4 regions of the Paenibacillus sp. MAH-35 genome follow, and region 3 is predicted to be linked to each of the others. Evidence: riboswitches for the same ligand, from Rfam matches in the RefSeq annotation. Region 3 holds a riboswitch; each other region holds the start of a gene.
What was found. A riboswitch is a leader RNA that binds a small molecule or an ion and turns the genes downstream of it on or off. The one in region 3 is predicted to bind cobalamin.

Region 1: linked by a shared signal. The riboswitch ahead of nrdI (class Ib ribonucleoside-diphosphate reductase assembly flavoprotein NrdI) and the one ahead of AC3Y2E_RS03465 (ABC transporter substrate-binding protein) in region 3 are both predicted to bind cobalamin.
Region 2: linked by a shared signal. The riboswitch ahead of AC3Y2E_RS20060 (NUDIX domain-containing protein) and the one ahead of AC3Y2E_RS03465 (ABC transporter substrate-binding protein) in region 3 are both predicted to bind cobalamin.
Region 4: linked by a shared signal. The riboswitch ahead of AC3Y2E_RS15160 (ABC transporter substrate-binding protein) and the one ahead of AC3Y2E_RS03465 (ABC transporter substrate-binding protein) in region 3 are both predicted to bind cobalamin.

The regions. Positions count from the first base shown of each region.
Region 1 covers NZ_JBYUPU010000022.1:58,662-64,103, reverse strand. The annotation lists partial or broken gene nrdE (class 1b ribonucleoside-diphosphate reductase subunit alpha) at 1-1,866, opposite strand, end outside; gene nrdI (class Ib ribonucleoside-diphosphate reductase assembly flavoprotein NrdI) at 1,853-2,212, opposite strand; cobalamin riboswitch at 2,420-2,618, opposite strand; gene AC3Y2E_RS21530 (cysteine dioxygenase) at 2,909-3,406, opposite strand; gene AC3Y2E_RS21525 (SDR family oxidoreductase) at 3,582-4,370, opposite strand; gene AC3Y2E_RS21520 (phosphonate ABC transporter ATP-binding protein) at 4,412-5,143, opposite strand; gene AC3Y2E_RS21515 (metal-dependent hydrolase) at 5,335-5,442, opposite strand, start outside.
Region 2 covers NZ_JBYUPU010000019.1:78,993-84,434, reverse strand. The annotation lists gene metE (5-methyltetrahydropteroyltriglutamate--homocysteine S-methyltransferase) at 1-1,907, shown strand, start outside; gene AC3Y2E_RS20065 (LysR family transcriptional regulator) at 1,928-2,869, opposite strand; gene AC3Y2E_RS20060 (NUDIX domain-containing protein) at 2,913-3,383, opposite strand; cobalamin riboswitch at 3,671-3,876, opposite strand; gene AC3Y2E_RS20055 (phosphotransferase family protein) at 4,019-4,900, opposite strand; gene AC3Y2E_RS20050 (right-handed parallel beta-helix repeat-containing protein) at 5,213-5,442, opposite strand, start outside.
Region 3 covers NZ_JBYUPU010000002.1:414,580-420,021, reverse strand. The annotation lists gene AC3Y2E_RS03470 (hypothetical protein) at 303-848, shown strand; cobalamin riboswitch at 1,174-1,383, shown strand; gene AC3Y2E_RS03465 (ABC transporter substrate-binding protein) at 1,567-2,532, shown strand; gene AC3Y2E_RS03460 (FecCD family ABC transporter permease) at 2,533-3,573, shown strand; gene AC3Y2E_RS03455 (ABC transporter ATP-binding protein) at 3,578-4,402, shown strand; gene cobT (nicotinate-nucleotide--dimethylbenzimidazole phosphoribosyltransferase) at 4,430-5,442, shown strand, end outside.
Region 4 covers NZ_JBYUPU010000012.1:1,283-6,724, forward strand. The annotation lists gene AC3Y2E_RS15150 (NUDIX domain-containing protein) at 1-345, shown strand, start outside; gene AC3Y2E_RS15155 (alpha/beta fold hydrolase) at 425-1,171, opposite strand; cobalamin riboswitch at 1,541-1,743, shown strand; gene AC3Y2E_RS15160 (ABC transporter substrate-binding protein) at 2,031-3,023, shown strand; gene AC3Y2E_RS15165 (cobalamin-binding protein) at 3,068-3,895, shown strand; gene AC3Y2E_RS15170 (GyrI-like domain-containing protein) at 4,075-4,698, shown strand; gene AC3Y2E_RS15175 (YdeI/OmpD-associated family protein) at 4,958-5,442, shown strand, end outside.

The DNA of each region.
Region 1 (5,442 bases), on a different contig from region 3:
CCGATTTGTAGTAGAAGAAATTGTCCCGGTTCAAATACGGCATCGGATAATACGTAGTCGAGTTGGCATACGTGCGCGTCTCGATCGGCTCGACGATCGGCATAACGCTCGATGTCGCGTTTTGGATATACGAGATGCTTTGCGTCGGCGCAATCGCCAGACGGTAGGCGTGGTACAAACCGTTCTTCCTTACGTCTTCCTTCAGCTTGTGCCAATCTTGAGGCGACGGAAGGGCGATCCCTTCGAACAGCTGCTTGATCTTATCCGATACGGGACGGAAGTCGTTCTCCACATAACGGTCGAAGTAAGTGCCTTTCGCATATTCGGACCGTTCAAAGCCCTCGAACACGATTCCTTTCTCGCGGGCGATATCCATGCTTTTCTCGATGGAATAAAAGTTCATCGCCATGAAGAACGTCCGGGCAAATTCAATCGCCTCGACGCTGTCGTACGCAATGCTGTTCTTGGCCAGGAAACCGTGCAGATTCATCGCTCCGAGCCCGACCGAATGCAGCTCGCGGTTCGCCTTCGCGACGCCAGGCGCATTCGAAATAAAAGTCATATCGCTAACCGCGGTGAGTGCGATCATCCCTTCATGCACCGACTCGCGGATCTTTTTCCGTTCCATCACATTGGCGATATTGAGAGACGCCAGGTTGCAGCTGATGTCGCGGCGGATGATATCGGCTTGACCGTAGTCGCCGATCTCCGACGTTTCCTGCAATTGGAATATTTCCGTGCACAGGTTCGACATTTTGATCGATCCGATATCTTTAAGCGCGTGAGCGCGGTTGGCGTTGCTGCGGTTCATCATGTAGGGATATCCCGATTCGAGCTGGATCGTGGCTATTTTGACGAGCATGTCTCTGGCTCCCATAACCGCTTTTTTACGAATGCGGCCGTCGGCCATCAGCACGTCGTACATATCGTCCATATCCATATCGTCCAAATGGGTGCCGTAAGCCCGGTATACCGAGTATGGCGCGAATACGTGAAGCGGCTCATTTTGCTCGGCCAGCTTATAAAATTTATTCGGCACGATCAAGCCGATCGATAACGTCTTCAGGCGGGATTTCTCGTCCGCGTTAATTTTTTTGCTGTCCAGAAATTCGATGACGTCCCAGCCGAAAATGTTGTAGTACCCGCTCCGGAGCCTTTGCGCTGCCCCATCTGGTCGGCATAGGAGAACGCGTCCTCCATCAGCTTGAGCACCGGCATGATGCCTTTGGCGGCGCCTTCGACGCCCTTGATCGGCTCGCCGCGGCCGCGCAGCTTCGACAAGTTGACGGCTACGCCGCCGCCGATCTTGGACAGCTGCATGCACGTACCAATGCCGTAATTGATCGAATTCAGCGAATCGTCGAGCTCGAGCAGGAAGCACGATACCATCTCGCCGCGCCTGCTCTTGCCTGCGTTCAGGAAGGTAGGCGTAGCCGGCTGCAGCCTGCGCTCCATCATCGATTCGGTCAGTGAGCGGGCCGCATCCATATCGCCGCGCGCCAGATGGAGCGCAACGATCGCCACGCGGTCCGGGAAATGCTCCATATATAGGGAACGGTCGTCGCTTTTCAAAGCGTAATCCGTGTAAAACTTCGATGCCGCCATGTAGGACGGGAATTCGAACCGGTATTGATGCGCGATGTTATAGATCTCTTCAACCTGCTCCATCGTGTATGTATCCAGTACATTTTCGTAAAAGTCGTTGTCGATCATATGACGGATCTTCTCAGCCGTCGAAGCAAAACGAACGCTTTTGCGGCCGACTTCCTCCATAAACGCCTCGACCGCTTCCCGGTCTTTATCCAGGCTGAAAAAGCCGTCCTGATCGCGCTGCATCAGCATGTTGTTCAACTCAATATGCCGCAACTGCGTTCACCTCCCTTACGAACTTCTCTACATCTTGCGACGTTCCGGCCAGTTCGAACTTGGCCAGCACCGGCACCCCGTACAAGTCGGAGATCCGGTCCGCGCTCCGCGCGAAGCCTTCTCCCCAATTGCGGTTGCCGCTCGCGCATACGCCGATCATCCTGGCCGAGTTCCGTTTCAGGAAGCTCAGCGTTTTCTCCGGAGCCTGCCCGAATCCGGTTGTATAGGTAACGAGTACGAACGGCTCGTCGACAGTCATTTCTTCGTCAATCTTGACTGCCGGCAAGTTCAGCTTGTTGACGAACCGTTTCACATTTCCCGTTCTGGAGTCGTAAGCGATCAACATCTGGATTCTCCTCTCTATGTACCCTAGACCCGTGAGCGTCTCTTCGGATGGGAAGATCCGCTTGCCGAAGGCAGCGGCTCCCGCACCGATTCCGTTAAAAAAGACGCATCTGCGGCAGCCAAGTGCCGGATGCGCCTTTTGCGCGCATGCTAAAGAACGCCTGCAAGCACAAGGACGATGCGGACACTTTCCTATCCACCGTAGGTAACGTGTCTAAGATATCGGGCAGGTCTCCTGACTCGGGGATCATCACTTCGAGTCCGCCTTCCCGGCACTAGATGTGCCAGTGGCCAAGGACTGAAGCTACTCCCTTACAGTGGCGGGACCGTGCCGGCTTCTCACCGGACTTCCCTATTAAGCTATCGCGCCCAGTTGGGCGATCAGCACCCGAACGAACAATATGTAGTTCATGGAATTTAATTTATATCAAGATATTGTGTTTGTCAATCGGTTCAGCCGCCTATTTAAGTATGAAAATATGAAAACGGAGAGAGGAAAAACGCCAATCTCGCATGGGGATTGAGATTCCCGACTTCAAAAAATTTTCGTCACATCTCCTCGTTTGCCCTGCCTCGCACTTTTGCAAAAAACTAGTGAAAATGGATCTTCTCAGGACAAATTAATCAAGAATGGGAAAGGCAGGAGCCGCTTCCGCGACATCTGCGGAAAAGCTCCTGCCTGTAATAATTAACGCCATTAAATAACATAATCCAGGACGTATTCCTCAGCGGCGCGATACGTTTTCGTCCCCGACAGCGGCGGAGCATACACATGTAAGGATACGGTTCGTCCGGACGCCGGATTGGCCATCTGATGGATTTGACCGAACGGAGCATCCATCAGTTGACCTTCGCGCAGAATCGCCTCGGAGGACGCGTAGACTGCCTCTCCCCGCCCCTCTTTTCGGTAGATCGTATTCCGCAGCGTACCTTCGATCACCAACGCGCAGCCGGCGGAACAGCCGTGATCGTGTATGCGCGTTTCGGTGCGGGTCGGAATATGGATCACGATCACTTCCGCCTCTTCCGTCCGGCCTATGACATGACGGCCGTAGGGGAGCTGGGCCGGTTCCGTCACATAGGGGGCGAGCTCCTCCTTCGTACACGCCAGGGACGACAGCATTTCCCGCAAGTCGCGGACAGTCGGCTGCCGCAGAACGGCCAGCGCCTTTTCCACTCGCTGCAAAACCTTCATGGGGATAACGACCTCCTGTATGTCGATCACAATCGTATACCCCATCTATATGCGGCGCACCCGCTTCGGGCAAGTTGTCATAAGCGTCTTCTCCTCTAAAAAAGCTGTTCCACGCAAAAAAATCCGCAAATCGTGCGGATTTCTGCTTGAACTGTATTCAAGACGCCTTTCGCGATCACAACGCGCGAATCATACCGCCGTCGACAAGCACGGCTTGACCGGTCACATACGTATTGGCGAACGATCCCAAAAATACGATCGCTTTCGCAAATTCTTCCGGCGTTCCGTAACGGCCCAGCGGAATTTGGCCCATCAGCAACGCGCGAACCTGTTCCTCGGACGTCCCTTTTTTCTGTGCGGCCAGACGGTCCAGCTCCACGATCCGGTCCGTCTCGATCCGTCCGGGGCCTACCGTATTGACGAGAATCGAATCCGGACCGAGCTCGGCCGACAAACTTTTCGTCAAGGCGTACACGCCTGCGCGAAAGACGTTGGACAAGATCAGATCCGGGATCGGCTGCTTGACGGACACCGAAGTCAGGTTGACGATCCGTCCGCTCCCTTGCCGTCTCATATGCGGCAGCGCTTCGCGGATCAGCCTGACGACGCTCATCAGGTTTTGCTGGAATGCCGCTTCCCACGCTTCGTCCGCGAACTGGTCGAAGCCGCCTCCCGGAGGCCCGCCTGCGTTCGTCACGAGCACATCCAGCCGCCCCGTCCAATCGATAGCAGCCTGAACCGTCTTCGCTATATCTTCCTTCCGGTTAACGTCGGCAGTTACCGTCAGCACTACACGGCCAGTCTCCCGTTCAATCTCTTCCTTGGCTTGCCGCAAATGGTCGGAGCTGCGGCTCGAGATGACGACGTTCGCCCCTTCCCGGGCGAATTCAAGCGCGCTCGCTTTGCCAAGTCCTTTGCTGCCCGCCGTAACGAGCGCCGTTTTTCCATCCAGCAGCATATTCATCTTGATCTGGTCGCTTCCTTTCCGATGTCTGTTTTTGGAGGTTACAGGATCATGTCCTTTTCTCTTTGCGTCAATTTGCGGGCCGGGATGTCCAGCACGAGCCGGCCGCCCGACAAGCCCCACAGCCGGGTGGCGTTTCTCTCCGCCATCTCCAGATTCTGCATGGCGCAGATAACGATCAAGTCCTGATCCTTGCACAGCGCGCGCAGATCCTGCAGCACTTTACCCGCCGATTCCGGGTCCAGCCCCTTGGTCGGCTCGTCAGCCAGGATGACTTTCGCGCCTTGCGCCAGCGCCCGTGCGATTGCCACACGCTGCTGTTCGCCCCCGCTAAGCTTCTCGGCGGGAAGCATCTTCGCTTTATCGATCAGTCCGACCCGCTCCAGGTAGTCCATCGCCCGGATATGCTCCTCGGTAGACACCGTACCGGTTAGTTTGCGCCATAACGGCAGTTGGAAAAACCGCCCGCTGAATACGTTTTTGAGCGCGTTCTTTTTGAGATTGAGGGCAGGACGCTCCTCGAGGTACGCCCAGTCCTTGCGCAGCTTGAGCTTGTCCATCACATTTTTGTCGGACAGCTCCGTTCCATCCAAGATCAACTGCCCTTCCGTCCATCTTTGCTGGAGGGCGATACAGCTGAGCAGCGTCGATTTGCCGCTTCCGCTCGCTCCGATCAAGCCGACGAATTCGCCTTTGTCGACCTGAAAGCTCACTTTGGACAAAATCGCCTGGCCTTCGGGTAAAGTTCGGGTTAGATTGCGTACAATGATCATTGAAATATCAGGACTCCTTTGCCTCGGCGGCTGCCGTTCCAGTAGCGGTTGCTCAGGCATTTACGCTTCATTATATCACAGGCGCCCAGCGGTTGCGGAACCGTTTTCCCGCCCCGGTACATGGAAGCGAAAAGGCCTTTCGTCAAAGGGATGACAAAAGACCTTCCATCCACAGCAATCATCAAGCTAACTTACAGCGAAATGCTTTCCTTGCTCTTCAGCGGATAACATTCGATCCCGTGCTCTTTGAGCATCACGGCGAACCGTCCCGCATCCTGCTCGATCACCGGAAACGTATT
Region 2 (5,442 bases), on a different contig from region 3:
ATATGGTGCCCGAAATCGACGATACGACAAGCATCCGTTTGGCCGGATCGAAGCTATTGGACGAATTTACGGAAGCCAAACAGCTCGGCATCGCAACCAAGCCTGTGCTGATCGGAGCATTCACCCTGCTCAAGCTCGCGAAATTCACCGGCTCGAAGAAAGCGAAGGATTTCGTGCCTGCGGTTGTCGAAGCTTATACGGCTGTCCTGAACCAATTGAATACGCTTGGCGCAGCATGGCTTCAACTGGATGAGCCTGCATTGGTAACGGACTTGACTGCGGAAGATATCGCACTGTTCACGGAGCTTTATAACGGTATCCTGTCCGCCAAAGGCAGCGTAAAAGTTGTCGCGCAGACGTATTTTGGAGACGTTCGCGACTGCTATCAGCTGCTTCAAGCGCTGCCGTTTGACGGGATCGGCATCGATTTCATCGAGGGCAAGCAGTCTTTGGACCTCGTGCGCAAGCATGGCTTCGCAAGCGACAAGGTGCTATTCGCCGGCGTAATCAACGGCAAGAACATCTGGAAAAACCAATACAAGCAGACGATTGCCCTCGTTCGCGAGATTAGCAAGCATGCAAGCCAAGTCGTGCTCGGCACTTCATGCTCGCTGCTACATGTCCCCTACACGATTAAGCACGAAACGAAGCTGACGGCGGCGAATAAGCAATATTTCGCGTTCGCGGAAGAAAAGCTGCGCGAGCTTGCAGAACTCAAGTCGATTCTGGAGCAAGCAAATCCCGAAGCCTCCGCTTTGTATACAGAGAATGAGAAGCTGTTCAGCGCATCCCGCCTCGCGAACGACAACTCGGTACAGAAGAGAGTGGCGGAGTTGACGGACGCCGACTTCACGAGATTGCCTGCCTTCGCCGAGCGGGAAACGATTCAGAAAGCGAAATTCAATCTGCCGCCGTTACCTACGACGACGATTGGTTCGTTCCCTCAGACAGCTGACGTCCGCGCAAACCGTGCAGCCTTTAAGAAAGGCAACATCACCGAGGAACAGTACAAGCAATTCAATTTTGACCGTATCGCAGAGTGCATTGTCCAACAGGAAGAAATTGGGATTGATGTCATTGTTCACGGTGAATACGAACGCAACGACATGGTCGAATACTTTGGCGAATGCTTGGACGGCTTCATCTTCACTGAGAACGCTTGGGTGCAGTCTTACGGGACACGCTGTGTCAAACCGCCGGTCGTGTGGGGCGACATTAGTCGCAGCAAGCCGATTACTGTAGAATACTCGGCGTTCGCGAAGAGCCGTACCCACAAGCCGGTCAAAGGCATGCTGACGGGTCCAGTTACGATCCTGAACTGGTCGTTCCCCCGCGAAGATATCAGCCTGAAGGAAAGCGCTCTTCAGATCGGTCTTGCGATTCGTGACGAAGTACTCGATCTTGAAGCCAACGGCATCGAGATTATCCAGATCGATGAAGCCGCATTAAGAGAGAAGCTGCCGCTGCGTCATTCGGACTGGCAGAGCGAGTACTTGAGCTGGGCGATTCCTGCCTTCAGACTCGTGCATAGCGGCGTCAAAGCCGAAACGCAAATTCATACCCATATGTGCTACAGCCAGTTCAACGATATCCTTCGCGATATCGATGCGATGGACGCCGACGTCATTACGTTCGAAGCATCGCGCTCCGACTTGGCCATCATCGACGCAATCAACGAGTGCGGCTTCCGTACTGAAGTCGGCCCAGGCGTATACGACATCCATTCCCCTCGGATTCCAAGCGTCGAAGAGCTGAAACAAGGACTAGATCGCATGCTGGACAAGATCGAGGTCTCCAAGCTATGGGTTAACCCGGACTGCGGACTTAAAACTCGCGGTGTCACTGAAACGTGGGCCAGCTTGAAGAACCTTGTCCAAGCAGCCAAAGAAGTAAGAGCAACATTGTAATAACGGACAAGAGGATGGGCTCAAGCGAGCTCATCCTCTTGGTTGATGATCGGATAGCCGAAATCCGTAATGACTGTTTTGAGCTTCAGAACGTAGGCGGCGGCCAGCTGGCTCAAGCTCGCCTTCGGATTCACGATGTAACCTACCTGTATGCTCTCGTCCGTGCGCAGCCGTACGGATTTAATTTGCTCCCCGTTCAGATCCTTGTTCAGTACGCCCGAGCTAATGGTATAACCATTGAGCCCGATCAGCAGGTTGAATAACGTGGCGCGGTCACTGACCAATATTTTCTTCTTGTACGTCCGTGTGCTGAGTATTTCCTCCGCGAAATAAAAGGAATTATATTCGCCTTGCTCAAAGGCCAGGCACGGGAAGTCATCCAAATCTTCGATGTCCAGCAGCGACTTGGAGGCAAGCGGATGCTCCTCACTGATGAATACGTGCGCTTCCGCTTGGAACAGCGGATGAAATCGCAGCTCGTTGTCCTTTAATATCTTCTGAATCACCTTTCGATTGAATTCGCTCATATAGATGATTCCGAGCTCGCTTTTCATATTCCGTACATCTTCGATAATCTCGTAGGTGCGTGTTTCGCGCAGCGTACACTCGTACTCATCCACGTTAAGCTCCTTCAGCAGACCGACGAAAGCCTGTACCGAGAAGGCGTAATGCTGTGTTGAGATCGAGAACAGTTTCTTCGAAGGCTTACGATTCATATACCGCTGCTCGAGAAGCTCGGCTTGCTCCACGACTTGCCTGGCGTAGGATAAAAACTCCGCTCCGTCGCTTGATAGCACGATTCCCTTGGACGATCGAAGGAAAATCTCAATACCCGCTTCCATCTCGATTTCTTTCACCGCGTTGGACAAGCTCGGCTGCGAAATAAACAGCCTCTTTGCCGCTTCGCTTATGGAGCCGCAACTAACGATGGTCAGAATATATTTCAATTGCTGCAAGGTCATTGGAATCCCCCTTCACTCCAGAATTTGCTCCGTTTCACCCGTTCTAGCAATTGCCCGATCCGCAACTCCACTCGCTACCTGTCCTGCATTGGCAGACCCTAAACGGATGCTCCTTGATCCATTCAGAAACAATGAGATAAACATTGTCTTTCATATAAGGGCTAAACGCGGGATCTTCCATAATTGCAACCTGCTCTGGGATGGTATCAAGCAGCATAACCTCGTCGGTTTCAAACCCATCCGGCAACTCTCTAAGAATGCTCACCTTGGAGATATAAATATTTTTCACAAATACAAGATGACCCTGCTCATAGATTAAATATTGTCCTATCCTTTCAATCGACTCAAGCTCCCCGCCAGCCTCTTCATCCATCTCCCTGATAACCGTTTGTATAATTGACTCGCCTTCCTCTCTATTTCCCCCAGGTAATTCCCATCCGCGGCAACGATGTCTAACAAGAACCAATTTCCCTTTGTAAAAGGCGAAAATCAGCACACAGTTAGCTTCTTCCATTAGACACGTCTTCGTTAGTATGATTTTTTGATTGGGCAAGGCTCCAGGAAACTCATACTTCACACTTACCACCAACTTACTTTTATTTAATAACGGCTACTCCGCGTTTGACTCCCCATTTTTATCGAACGCCGGGGCGCACTCTATGAAACATGGTATCGGCTCGTGCCGCATCTGCTAACAACAATAAAAGGCGTCTTCCCTGTGAAAAAAAACATAGGGAAAGACGCCTGCATAATCTACATTATGACGGTTCATCTAACACCTCCCTATCTCCCGTAGGTACAGCAGTGCTGTCAGAACAGGCAGGTCTCCTGGCTCCGGAATCGTCACTCGGCAGCGGCCTTCCCGATCCATGTAGATCAGTGGCTGGTTGAGCTGCCTGCTCCTCCGTTACAGTGGCGGGACCGCGTCGGTATTGCACCGGACTTCCCTATTAAGTCAGAACGACAAGCACGCTCGCCGATCAGACACCTGTTCTCGATTATGCAATTTATACAAAATTAAATATATCTACATCTTACTCGACAATGAACGATAAAAACAAATGTCCCTTTGCCTAATATCCAGTAGTGGAGACTTCCTTCCTATATCACAATATACTAAAAACGCTAATATGTTCTAAACCACTATGCTCAATAACCCACTGAATTCCTCAAAATAGCAATATTTTCTTGAAGGAACGTCTGATTTTTTTTAATTCCTCTGTTTTTACACCAAACAACTGAGCTGAAAGCATCGTAAATATCATAAAGCGGCAGCACTCTTTCCAGAGCCAACATAGGTCGAATCGATTGATAACCTTCAATGAACGGTATCTTTGTCCTCGGATTGACTTCCCAAATATATCGATTGACTTTCGTAAAATCGATTTCCGACGATCCGCCACGGGCACTCTCGAAATCAATAATGCCGGCAACCTCGTTACCATTCACCAATATATTGCCTGGCCTAAAATCCATGTGAACCATGCAGGGTCCGTCCGGGTCCGGTAAAGCAGAGAACACTCGATCAAAGTGAAGAATACATCTTTCATACAATTCTGGTTCGAGAATTTCTTTGCATGGCTCTTTCCACTTTTCAAAATTACTTTGGATATGTAATCTCCAATTATTTTGCTCAAGTAACTTATAACCATCGGTTAGATGGTAACCATACCCAGGAGTTTGAACCTCATGGAGCTTAGCATGATACATGCCAATTTGAAAAGAGAGTTTCTCATCAATGACTCCTGTACAAGGCACACCTTGGATGGCTGAAAGAAGCAATGCTCCCGTAATAGTTTCATCCCCATACCAAATGTCCAATACCTTAGGAACAGGTATTATATCTTTTAATGTTTCAAGTATCTGAAATTCACGGAATAGTTTATCCTTGTTAAATGGAATTTTTACAAAAACGTTTTCTCCACTGGCAAGAGTAAGTTTGTATACATCGGAACTAAAGGACTCTGGAACATCTTCTATATTCAAGACGTTCAACTTTAGCTTTTCTATAACTTTTAGAATGGAACTCATATGTTACCCCCTGCTTTGGAGCGATTCTTCCAAATTGTTTCTCTGAAAGCTGAGTTTATTCCAATATGTTACATATACCATAATCTTGTCCCAGTACCAAGCCCCCTTTTCGAGGGGCCTCCAGACAATGGTCAAACCAGCATATTCCATCCAAAAAAAAGAAGCCACTCCACTGTCAGGAGTGACCATGAGTTCATTGCTTGTGCAAGTGAGTTCGCGAAGCGATAACATATTGAGCCTGCCAATCTGTCTTAAAACTGACTGGAATCTTTTGTTCTCCAGATCTCCGTCGCCCGCTTCCCCGCGCGAAGCTTAAACGGGATCGAAATACGTATTGTCGTTTACGACCGTGCCGGTCCCCGAATCGACAATGCCGGTTGAGCTTTGCAACCTCGTCCCGAAGATCAGTTGGTTGCCGTGAATCCGATTGTAGCTGTCTACGGCTGCGTTTACTTTGATCGCATTGTCCGACCCGTTGCGGACTTCATACTTCGAGGTCGCGTCCGGAACGGTCGTCCAGGCTGTAGTCACGACAGCGACTT
Region 3 (5,442 bases):
ATCGATTCTAAGCGGGCTCAAGAAATCGCAAAATGACTTTTGGAACAGCCTCTTTTTGTGGTACCCGCTGATGCAGCGTCATTTTGTCAAAGGTGCGATGCTGGGTTCGTGGAAGGAGTAAGGGCCGGTTCCGGTGAAAGGTATGTAGGAGCAGTCGGCAGATCGGGTTTGTTCTCGGTGCTTCAAGGCTGGAGGACGAGCGTCCCGGAGAGATCGCGGTCTTCCTGCAAGGCGCCGCCGGCGATCTGAAGCCGCGCCATAGTGCGGAGGGCGGCCGCTTCAAGGTATGCTCGACCGCGGAGATGCAAGCCGCAGGCGACGAATTGGCGAGCGAGGTGCGCCGTCTCCTGACGGATGGGACGTTTGCCGGGATCGAAGGTCCGTTCTGTTCGGAGCTGGCCAGCATCGACTTGTCCGCAGGGGCTCCCGACGAGCGGAAGATGGCCCAGTTGCTCAGCGGGGAGGCGGGCGAATTTTATCGCCGCGCGGCGGAGCGGACGATCAAGGCGGAGCAAAGGGGCGTCGTGAAGACGAAGCTTCCGCTGTATGTGCAAACCTGGAAACTGTCGGATCGGGTTGTGCTCGCAGCGCTGGAAAGCGAAATCCCGACCGAATATTCGCTCATGCTGAAGCGCGGCTGCCCGGACCGGAAGCTGATCGTGCTCGGCTACTCCAACGGCGTTTATTCGTACATCCCGACCCGCCGCATTCTCAAGGAGGGCGGATACGAAGCGGATCACCCGTTCACGATCGGCTTCAAGAGCCGCTTTGTACCCGAGACGGAGGAGCTGATTTTGCAGGAAGTGAGCCGGCAGATGAATGCAGGAAGTACGGATCAGCGGCAGTGAGCGATAACAACTAGGCATGGATAGAGTTAAGCGCTTGGGCGACTGGGCGCCTTTTGCCGGTGCGCAGCTAGTCCTTGCGGCCCGGCTCTCAAGGCGAACCGGAATTCCGGAATCGACATATGGAGAGCACATTTTAGGGGGAATCAGGAGGGAGACTCGGCGGGTTCGGTTTTCATAACGAGGATCCGCATATTAGGGTCGTATGGGGGAGCGGAGAAAGGCTGACGGCACGCATGGCATTTGTACGAGATGTATTGTAAACCCGCCGGATATAGCCTATAATCGATCCGTAAGCAAGATGTCCGCAAACGTTTCGCCGCTGCGGAATGAATCGCTGTCAACAGGTGCCCGGAAGCCAGCATGCGACCGGGTTAAAAGGGAAGTCGGTGCAAGTCCGACACGGTCCCGCCACTGTGATATAGAAGCTTCCTCCACTAGGCCACTGTCTGACGCAGACGGGAAGGCGGAAGAAGCGGCGCTTGAGTATCGGGCGCATTCTATGAGTCAGGAGACCTGCCTGTTGCGTTTATGCACTGCTTCCTTCGAGGAAAAGGAGCCGGCAACATTCGGGAATTTCATGTATTCGTGCGGATGCGCGATTACCCGTGTTTGCTGCCCCCCTCCGGTCTAGGACGGGGGGTTTCTGTTGTGAGTCGGGTCGGAGGAATCGGGGGAACGTTCGTGCAAGGAGAGTAACTGTAAAGGAGAGGGAGCAACCATGAAGAAGCTGATCATGCTTCTGCTGTCCGTCACGCTTGCGTTCGCGCTCGCGGCATGCGGTCAAAAGCAAGAAGTGGGCGTCAAGGAGCCGGCACCGGCAACCGGAGGTTCGGCTGCAACCGGCGCGGAAGCCGCAGGCAAAAAGACTTCCTACCCGCTTACGATCAAGGACGACTCCGGCAAGGAGTTTACGTTCGCGAAGGCGCCGGAACGCATCGTATCGCTGTCTCCGACCGAGACGGAGGTGCTGTTCGCGCTGGGGCTCGGCAGCAAGATCGCAGGCGTGTCGAATCTCGACGATTACCCGGAGGAAGCGAAAAGCAAGCCGAAAATGGGCGATCTGCAAGGAAATCCGGAAGCGATAATCGCAGCTAACCCGGATATCGTATTCGCCGGGCTGTCGCTGAACAAAAATTCGGTGGCGAAGCTGAACGAGCTGAAGTTGAATTTGTTCCAGACGAACCCGAAAACGATTGACGCCGCGATCGAGCGCGTTCTTCTGTTCGGACAAATTACAGATACCCAGGCGCAGGCGGAAAAAGTCGCCGAACAGATGAAGAAGGAAAAGCAGCAGGTCGCGGACGCTCTGAAAGGGCTGAAGGAAGACCAGAAGAAGAAAGTATATATCGAATTTTCCCCCGGCTGGACGGTCGGCAAAGGCGAATTCATGGACGACCTGATCACGCTGGCTGGCGGCGTCAACGTCGCTTCCGACCTGCAGGGCTGGAAGCAGATCAGCGAAGAGAAGATCATCCAGTCCAATCCGGACGTCATCTTGTTCGCCAAAGGCGTTCCCGATCTGGAGAAAACGATCCGCAGCCGCGGAGGCTGGGACAAAATCAATGCGATTAAAAACAGTAAGGTGATCGGGCTGGACGACAGTCTGCTGGCGCGCCCGGGACCTCGCATCACGAAGGCGCTTGCGGATGTCGCCAAAGCGATATATCCCGATCTGGTGAAATAAATGAAGAAGAAGCTGCTGTTATGGGGAGGGGCCGGCATCGTGCTCCTTCTTCTTTCCGTCGTAGTCAGCTTGTCGCTTGGCTCTGCGCGGATTCCGATTCCTCATGTGTGGGGAATTTTGCTGAAGCAGGTGCCGTGGCTCGGGGAATCGGTTCCGGTCATCTGGCCTGAATCGTCGGAGCAGATTATTATGAAGGTTCGTCTGCCGCGTATTGTGCTGGGCGTACTTATCGGAGCGGCGCTGTCGATCGCCGGGGCGGGGTTTCAGGGCGTATTGCGCAACCCGCTGGCCGATCCGTATACGCTCGGCGTCGCTTCGGGCTCGTCGGTCGGAGCAGCGTTTCTTATTTTATTCGGGCTTCATTATGCCTTATTCGGCATTTGGACGATTCCAATCGTCGCTTTTATTACCGGCAGCATTACATTAGGGATCGTGTTCCGGCTCGCCGGAATACAAGGGAAGTTCCGCACGGAGACGGTAATTTTGTCAGGTGTGGTCGTTTCGTCCTTTTTAAGCGCGCTCGTTTCCTTTATGGTGGCGATGTCCGCGAACAAGGTCGTCAATGAAATCCTGTTCTGGCTGATGGGCAGTCTCGCTTTGCGGGGCTGGCCATATACGTCAGTCGTTGCGCTATACCTCGTGATCGGCGCCGTTTTCCTGATTCCTTACGGCCGTTCGCTGAATCTGTTCGCGCTTGGCGAGCGGCATGCCGCCCATCTGGGGGTCCAGGTGGACCGGACGAAGCGGAACGTCCTGATCGTCTCGACGATGCTGACGGCCGTAGCCGTATCGGTGTGCGGTGTCATCGGCTTCGTCGGTCTGATTACGCCTCATCTGGTCCGGCTGCTGGTCGGTCCCGATTATCGGCTGCTAATTCCGTTATCGCTCCTGTTCGGGGGGATCTACGTCTTGTGGGCCGATACGCTCGCCCGGATGGTGCTGAGTCCGACGGAAATTCCGCTCGGCGTCGTGACGGCTTTTCTCGGGGCCCCGTTTTTCGCCTATCTGCTCTCCAGACAAAAGAAGACGATGAAAGGTTGATCGTATGATCGAGGTAAAAGGAATATCCAAGTCGTTCGACAGCCGCGCCGTCTTGGAGGAAGTGTCGTTTGCCGTGAAGGAAGGGGAGACGTTCGGTATTATCGGGCCGAATGGGAGCGGGAAATCGACGCTGCTGAAGCTGATATCCGGAGTGGAGCGGGCCGATTCGGGCGAGATCCGGCTGGACGGCAAGCCGCTTGGTTCGTTTGCCCGCAAGGAGCTTGCCCGGTGGCTGGCCGTATTGCAGCAGGATGCGCTGCCTCCGATCGGCTTTTCGGTGCGCGAAGTGCTCGAGATGGGGCGGTTTCCGTTTCAAAATTGGCTCGGGGACGAGCCGGACGATTTTTCCGGCCTGATCGACGCCATTTTGGCGAAGCTGCAGCTGGAGCCTTTCGCCGACCGGTCGCTCGAATATTTGAGCGGCGGCGAACGGCAGCGAGTGGCGCTCGGCAAAGTGATGGCCCAGCAGCCGCGGCTGCTGCTGCTCGACGAGCCGACCACATTTCTGGATATCGGCTACCAGGTGCAGATGATGGACACGGTTCGCCGCTGGCAATCCGAGCAGCCGCTCACCGTCGTGGCCGTTCTGCACGATTTGAATCTGGCCGCTCAATATTGCGACAGGCTGATGCTGATCCATCGCGGCGGCATCGTCAAGATCGGCACGCCCTGGGAAGTGATGGAGCGGGAGCTGATCGCCATGGTGTACGGCACCGAGCCGATCATCACGGCGCATCCGGTGTCCGGATCGCCTCAATTGCTGCTGCAGCCTGGTATGCCGGAAGCGGACATGGAGCAGCAGCGCAAGCACGTTTTGCCATTCCAATAACCGGCAACGGGAGGAGACGAACACACCATGGAATCGCAGCAATTATTGGAACAGACGGTTAGTCGTATACGCGCGGCGGACGAGGCCGCGAAGCAAGCGGCCGCGCATAAGCTGGACCGGCTGACGAAGCCGCCCGGCAGCCTGGGCAAGCTCGAGGAGATCGCCAAGCAGATCGCGGGCATCACGGGAGAGCTGAACCCGGATTTGTCGAAGAAAGCGGTCGTTGTCATGGCCGGAGACCATGGGGTTTGCGCCGAAGGCGTCAGCGCATTTCCGGCCGAGGTCACGCCTCAGATGGTGATGAACTTTCTGAACGGCGGAGCGGCGGTGAATGTGCTGGCCCGCCATACTGGAGCGGACGTCGTCTGTGTGGACATCGGCGTGAACGCCGAGCTGAGCCATCCGGGGCTGGTCAGCCGGAAGGTGAAGATGGGGACGGACAACATGGCAGTTGGGCCGGCCATGAGCCGGGAAGAAGCGGTCCGGGCGGTAGCGGTCGGGATCGACATCGTGAACGGGCTGGCGGAACGCGGCTACCGGATGTTCGCGACGGGCGAGATGGGTATCGGCAACACGACGCCGAGCTCGGCGCTGCTCGTAGCGCTGACCGGCACCGACGTCAAAACCGCTGTAGGCCGCGGTACCGGCATCGGCGACGAAGGGATGCGGCGCAAGCGCGACGTGATCCGGAAGGCGCTGGAGGCGAACCGCCCGGACGCAGGCGATCCGCTTGATGTGCTGGCGAAGGTCGGCGGCTTGGAGATCGCCGGTCTGGTCGGCGTCATTCTCGGCGCGGCGGTGAACCGCTGTCCGGTCGTCGTAGACGGATTTATCTCGTCCGCCGCAGCCCTGGTCGCCTCGCGGCTGGCCCCGTTGGCGGCGCCGTACATGATCCCGTCCCACTTGTCCCAGGAGCAGGGACACCGGGTACTGATGGAGCATATCGGCCTGCGGCCGATACTGCAGATGGATATGAGACTGGGCGAAGGCACCGGCGCGGTGATGGCGTTCCCGGTCGTGGAAGCGGCGATGAAGCTGAT
Region 4 (5,442 bases), on a different contig from region 3:
GAAATTGAAGAAGAAACGGGACTGAGGCGCGAAGAAATCTATCAGATGCGTCTCCGTTACATACTGATGCGGCAAAAGGAAGCGGAAATCCGGGTGCAGTATGTCTATACCGGAGAAGTGATGCGGACGGAACTGACAACATCCGAGGAGGGGCAGCCGAAGTGGCAGAACATGAACGAAGTGCCGCCACTCCTGACCTCTGTATTTCTGCAAGCGGTCTGGCAGCATTTGATGACGGAGGGCTGCCTGCACAAGGAACGGGTGTATACTGGAACGATGGCCGTAGACCATACGGGCCGACCGTTGGTGCACTGGAATGAGCTGATAGACCCTCTCGTATTCTGAAAAGCCAACCGTTCATCCATTCGGACAATCTGATCCAGACTCCTCCACAGTAACATCATGGGTACAATTCGGTCCCCGATCAATCCCGGCCCGCCTCATAAAGCTTCTGCGCCACCATGGCCGGCCTTGTGCACGTATCCGTAAAATGGTCCCCGTCGCCGACGATCAGGCGGAACAGGCCTAGCCGTGTGGACATATGCGGATTCCAGCCGAAGCCTTCTCCTTGCGGCAGTGCGTTGTCTTGATAGAAATAGACATAGCTTTTGGGCGTAGGCAGCGTATAGAACACTTGAAGATCCAGTTTCTCGAAAAGCGGCTTCGCCGGTTCCGGACGGACACTTGTATAAAACTGTTTGGCTTGCTCCAACGTTGCCGTATTGACGAACAACTCCCGAAACAGCGGAAACGGAAGCGGGATGGTATCGTCCTCCGATCCGGCTCTGAGCTGCTCGAAGCCTTGCCTTGTCTGAGGCGGCAACTGATCGGCAACCGACTCGCCGTCTTTCAGGACGAACGCGTCCCAGAACACAAGACGCTTGATGCGGTCCGGTATCTGTTCGGCCGCCTTCTGGATGACCGATCCGCCGAAGCTGTGCCCGACGAGAACGATATCGCGCAGGTTGAGCCTCGTGATAAAGTCGACGACGGACTTCGTGATCATCGCATGCGAGACATGTTTGTTCGGATCTGTGCCGTGACCTGCGTACTCCGGCGTATGAACGTCATGCCCTTGACTGCGCAGCGCCGCAGCTACGCCGTCCCAAAAGTGAGCGTCGGCCCAAGAGCCATGCACAAGCACGAAGGTAAGTCGCTGCTGGTCGGACATCCGCCAGCTTTCGTCCGATTCTAAAGCGCGACGCCTCCAGTGCAATCCGCCTTCGGAATAGGGGGAACTATAATGTCCGCGGGGACGAAACCAATAATCGGAATAGGGAAATTGATGAATTTCCGGGCGATAAGGAAACAAGGTAAACATCCTCTCCACAATGACATAGCTCAGTTTATGCCCAATGCATTTGAGAGGTACCCGTACATGGTTCTTCGAAAACGAACGGGACACGATTATAAAGCGATCCTATCTTCCTTGGACGTGGTCCTTCCACCGGCCGAGTGAGCAAATTGAAACAAGCATAGCATCCCAGCCCATGCTATGGTATAATCGCCAGAGTGAAATGAGCTTGACTCTAGTGAAAGAACTGTATCAGCCAGTAGGTGCCCAGTGTTCGGTGCAAGACGACCGGATGCCGGGTTAAAAGGGAAGCCGGTGCGAATCCGGCGCGGTCCCGCCACTGTGTATCGGGGAGAACTCCACAAGCCACTGTTCCTTACGAGGGATGGGAAGGCGGGGAACTCGCAATGCCCGAGAGCCAGGAAACCTGCCTATCTGCGCTTCAGCCAACGACATCCTTCGCGGAAAAGGATTGGGCTATCCAGCGATTTGATCTTTACCAGCATGGTTGCAGCCATGCGCGTGAGCGGACCGGTGACGGGCGCGACGCGCTGCAGCGCCGTTTTTTTGGCGTCATGGCGGCGTTTCGCCGTTGCGCCGTGCCTGGCAAATCCTTGATGTGCTGCCCCTTCCTCCGGAACGGGGTTTTTGATGTTGCGCCGTACGGCGGATACGGGCTTTCAGCACCTTCAAGCCGTTCTCTATTATTCCAAACCGGAGAGGAACGAAACGCTTCATGAACAAGATTGCCGCACTACTACTCGTTATCCTTCTTAGCTTCTCGATCGCTGCTTGCGGGGCGAAGAGCGGGGAAGAATCTGCTGTGAAAAACGGGGCGTCCCCGGCGGGAGAGACGGCGGCCCCCAAACAAACAGATGCCGCTGCCACCGCCACCAAATACCCGCTTACCTTGAAAGATACGACCGGAACCGAAATAACGCTGCAAAAAGCGCCTCATCGCATCGCTTCCACTTCCACGGCCGAAACGGAAATTTTGTTCGCGCTCGGATTGGGCGACCGGATCGTCGGCGTAACGGATTTCGATAACTATCCGGAAGAGGCGAAGTCGAAGCCGAAGCTGGGCGGCGTTTCCGCTCCGAACGTGGAAGCGGTTCTGGCGGCGAATGCCGACCTGGTCATTACCGGCATTTCCATCAAGGACGACGCGCTGGGCAAGCTGCGCTTACTGAACCTGCCGCTGTACAAATTCGAACCGAAATCGATCGACGATATTATCGCCAACGTTTTGATTATCGGACAATTGACCGATAAGAATAAGGAAGCCAAAGAACTGGCCGACAAGATGAAGAAAGACATCGACAGCATCAAAACCGCCGTCGGCACCGTCAAGCCGGACCAGAAGAAAAAAGTATACATCGAGTTTTCGCCGGGCTGGACGGTCGGCAAGGGCGAGTTTATGGACGAAGTGCTGACGCTGGCCGGCGGCGTTAATATCGCTGCGGATACGAAAGGCTACAACAAGATCAACGAAGAGAAAATTATCCAGGACAACCCTGCCGTCATTTTCTATACGACCGGCACGAAAGACAAAGCGGGTCTTACGCTTGACCAAATCATCAAAGGACGCAACGGATGGGATAAAATCGATGCCGTCAAAAACAACCAGCTCGTCGGCGTCGATCAGGATACGCTGAACCGCCCGGGCCCCCGCATTGTGGATGGCTTGCGAACGATTGCAAAAGGCATCTATCCCGATCTGATCAAATAAGAGACAGTCACTCACGTTAAGGAAGCCGAAGGGAGTGTCATGCTATGAGAATCGTATCGATCAGTCCTAGCAATTCGGAATTGCTAGGTTTTATGGGGCTCGACCGTCATATCGTCGGGGTCGATAAGTATACAGACTGGCCGTCCAGCACGAACGGGCTGCCGAAGCTCGGCTCGGATTTGAACATTGATATGGATGCGGTGGAGGCGCTGCGTCCGGATCTGGTGCTGGCGTCGTTGACGGTACCCGGCATGGAGAAGAACATCGCCGCCCTGGAGGAACGGGGCTTGCCGTATATTACGCTTAATCCCAAAACGCTGACGGATATCGCCGAATGCCTGACCGCCCTTGGCGAAGCGCTGGACGAACCGGAGCGGGCCAGAGCGGCCCGTACCAAATACGAGGACCGCCTCGCTTATTATGCGGAATTGAGCCGGCGCTGCGTCGACAAGCCCTCCCTCTATTGGGAATGGTGGCCCAAGCCGGTGTTCACGCCTGCCGGCGGCAACTGGCTGACCGGCGTCAGCGAGCTGGCCGGTGCCGTCAACGTATTCGCCGATGAGCCCGCGGCCAAGGTCAAGACCGATTGGGACGACGTTTTGCGCCGCGACCCGGACTATATTTTACTCGCCTGGGTCGGCGTCAGAGAACAGCAGGTCAAGCCGGACGTCGTCCGCAACCGTCCCGGTTCCGAAGGAATGCGGGCCGTCACCGAGGGACGGATTCGTGTCATGGAGGAATCGCTGTATTGCCGGCCGTCGCCGCTGCTTGTAGCGGGCTTGAGCAAACTGGGCCATATGCTGCATCCGGATATCTATCCTCCTTTTGATGCCGAGGAGATGGAGCGCTGGCTGGGCGATAAGGCGATCTGATTGTAGAGATCACCATAAGGAAAGCAGGCTGTCGGCGGTGTCCGGCGGCCTGCTTCTTTGTGGTGCGCGCAATAACCCGGTACAGAGCCACATGTCAAAACTATATGATAAAATATGACATGCTGTTGTCGTATTTACTAGTATATAGTAGTGTCAAACGTGTAAGAGGAGTGATCGCCATGAGCAATAAAATAGACTATAAAAAAGACTACAAATCCATCTACGTACCGGGAAGCAGCCCGGTTATTATGGATATCGAAGAGATGCCGTTTATTAGGATTAACGGTGAAGGCGATCCGAACGGCGAGGAGTTTGCCCGGGTGACAGAAGCCTTGTACAGCTTGAGCTACGCGGTGAAAATGTCATACAAACAGAAAGTCGTGCCCGCCGGTTACTATGAATATACCGTTTTTCCGCTTGAGGGAATTTGGGACTTGATCGACAAGTCAAAACCGCCTACGGATAAGAGTAATTTGAAATACACGCTTATGATACGCCAACCCGACTTTCTGACAAGCGCGTTATTCCTTGCATTTGTAGAACAAACGAAAAGGAAAAAACCAAATCCTTACCTCGATCAGCTGACTTTCGGTACGATGACGGATGGATTATGCTGCCAAATGATGCACATCGGAAGCTTTGACAGCGAACCGGAAAGCTTTTTGAGGATGGAATCCTATTGCAGGGAACAAGGATATGTGCGTTCCGATAAAACTCACAGGGAAATCTATTTATCCGACCCGCGCAGGACGGATCAGTCAAAAATGAAGACGGTTTTGAGATTTCCAGTAAAACGAAAGTAAGGATAGAGGAGCAATAGGGGAATAAACGGAATGTATAAAATAACGAATGGACCGAAGGTGACCGATCGGCATCGTCTGACGAGCTTCGCCCGCAGTGCTTAGCGGGTGAGGCTATTCGTCGTTTGGATGCGCGCTTGGTTCATGCAAAGTTTAAAATGTTGTTTACAAGACACCAAATGGTGTCATATAATCGAAATAGTCACCGAATGGTGTCTGATTGGGAAGTCGCCACAATGTTTACGCAAAGGGGTATACATGGATGATAAAAGGTACGAGAAATCATAAGATCGATCCAGTTTTTAGCAAGGCTAAAAACTGGAAGGAAGAGTTCGAGATGCTGAGAGAAATCGTACTTGACTGCGAGCTGACCGAAGAGTTTAAGTGGATGCATCCTTGTTATACGTATCAGAACAAAAACATCGTATTAATCCATGGGTTTAAAGAGTACTGCGCGCTTCTGTTTCACAAAGGCGCCTTATTAAAAGATCCTCACGGAATACTTGTCCAACAAACGAAAAATGTACAAGCCGCGCGTCAGATCCGGTTCACCAGCCTGCAACAAATAGAAGAAATGCAGCTTATCCTCAAATCCTATGTCGACGAAGCGATCGCAGTCGAAAAAGCCGGTTTGCAAGTGAACTATAACAAAAATACGGACTACGTCATTCCGGAAGAATTGCAAAATAAATTCGTCGAAATTCCTGACCTGAAAACTAGTTTCGAAGCATTGACGCCAGGAAGGCA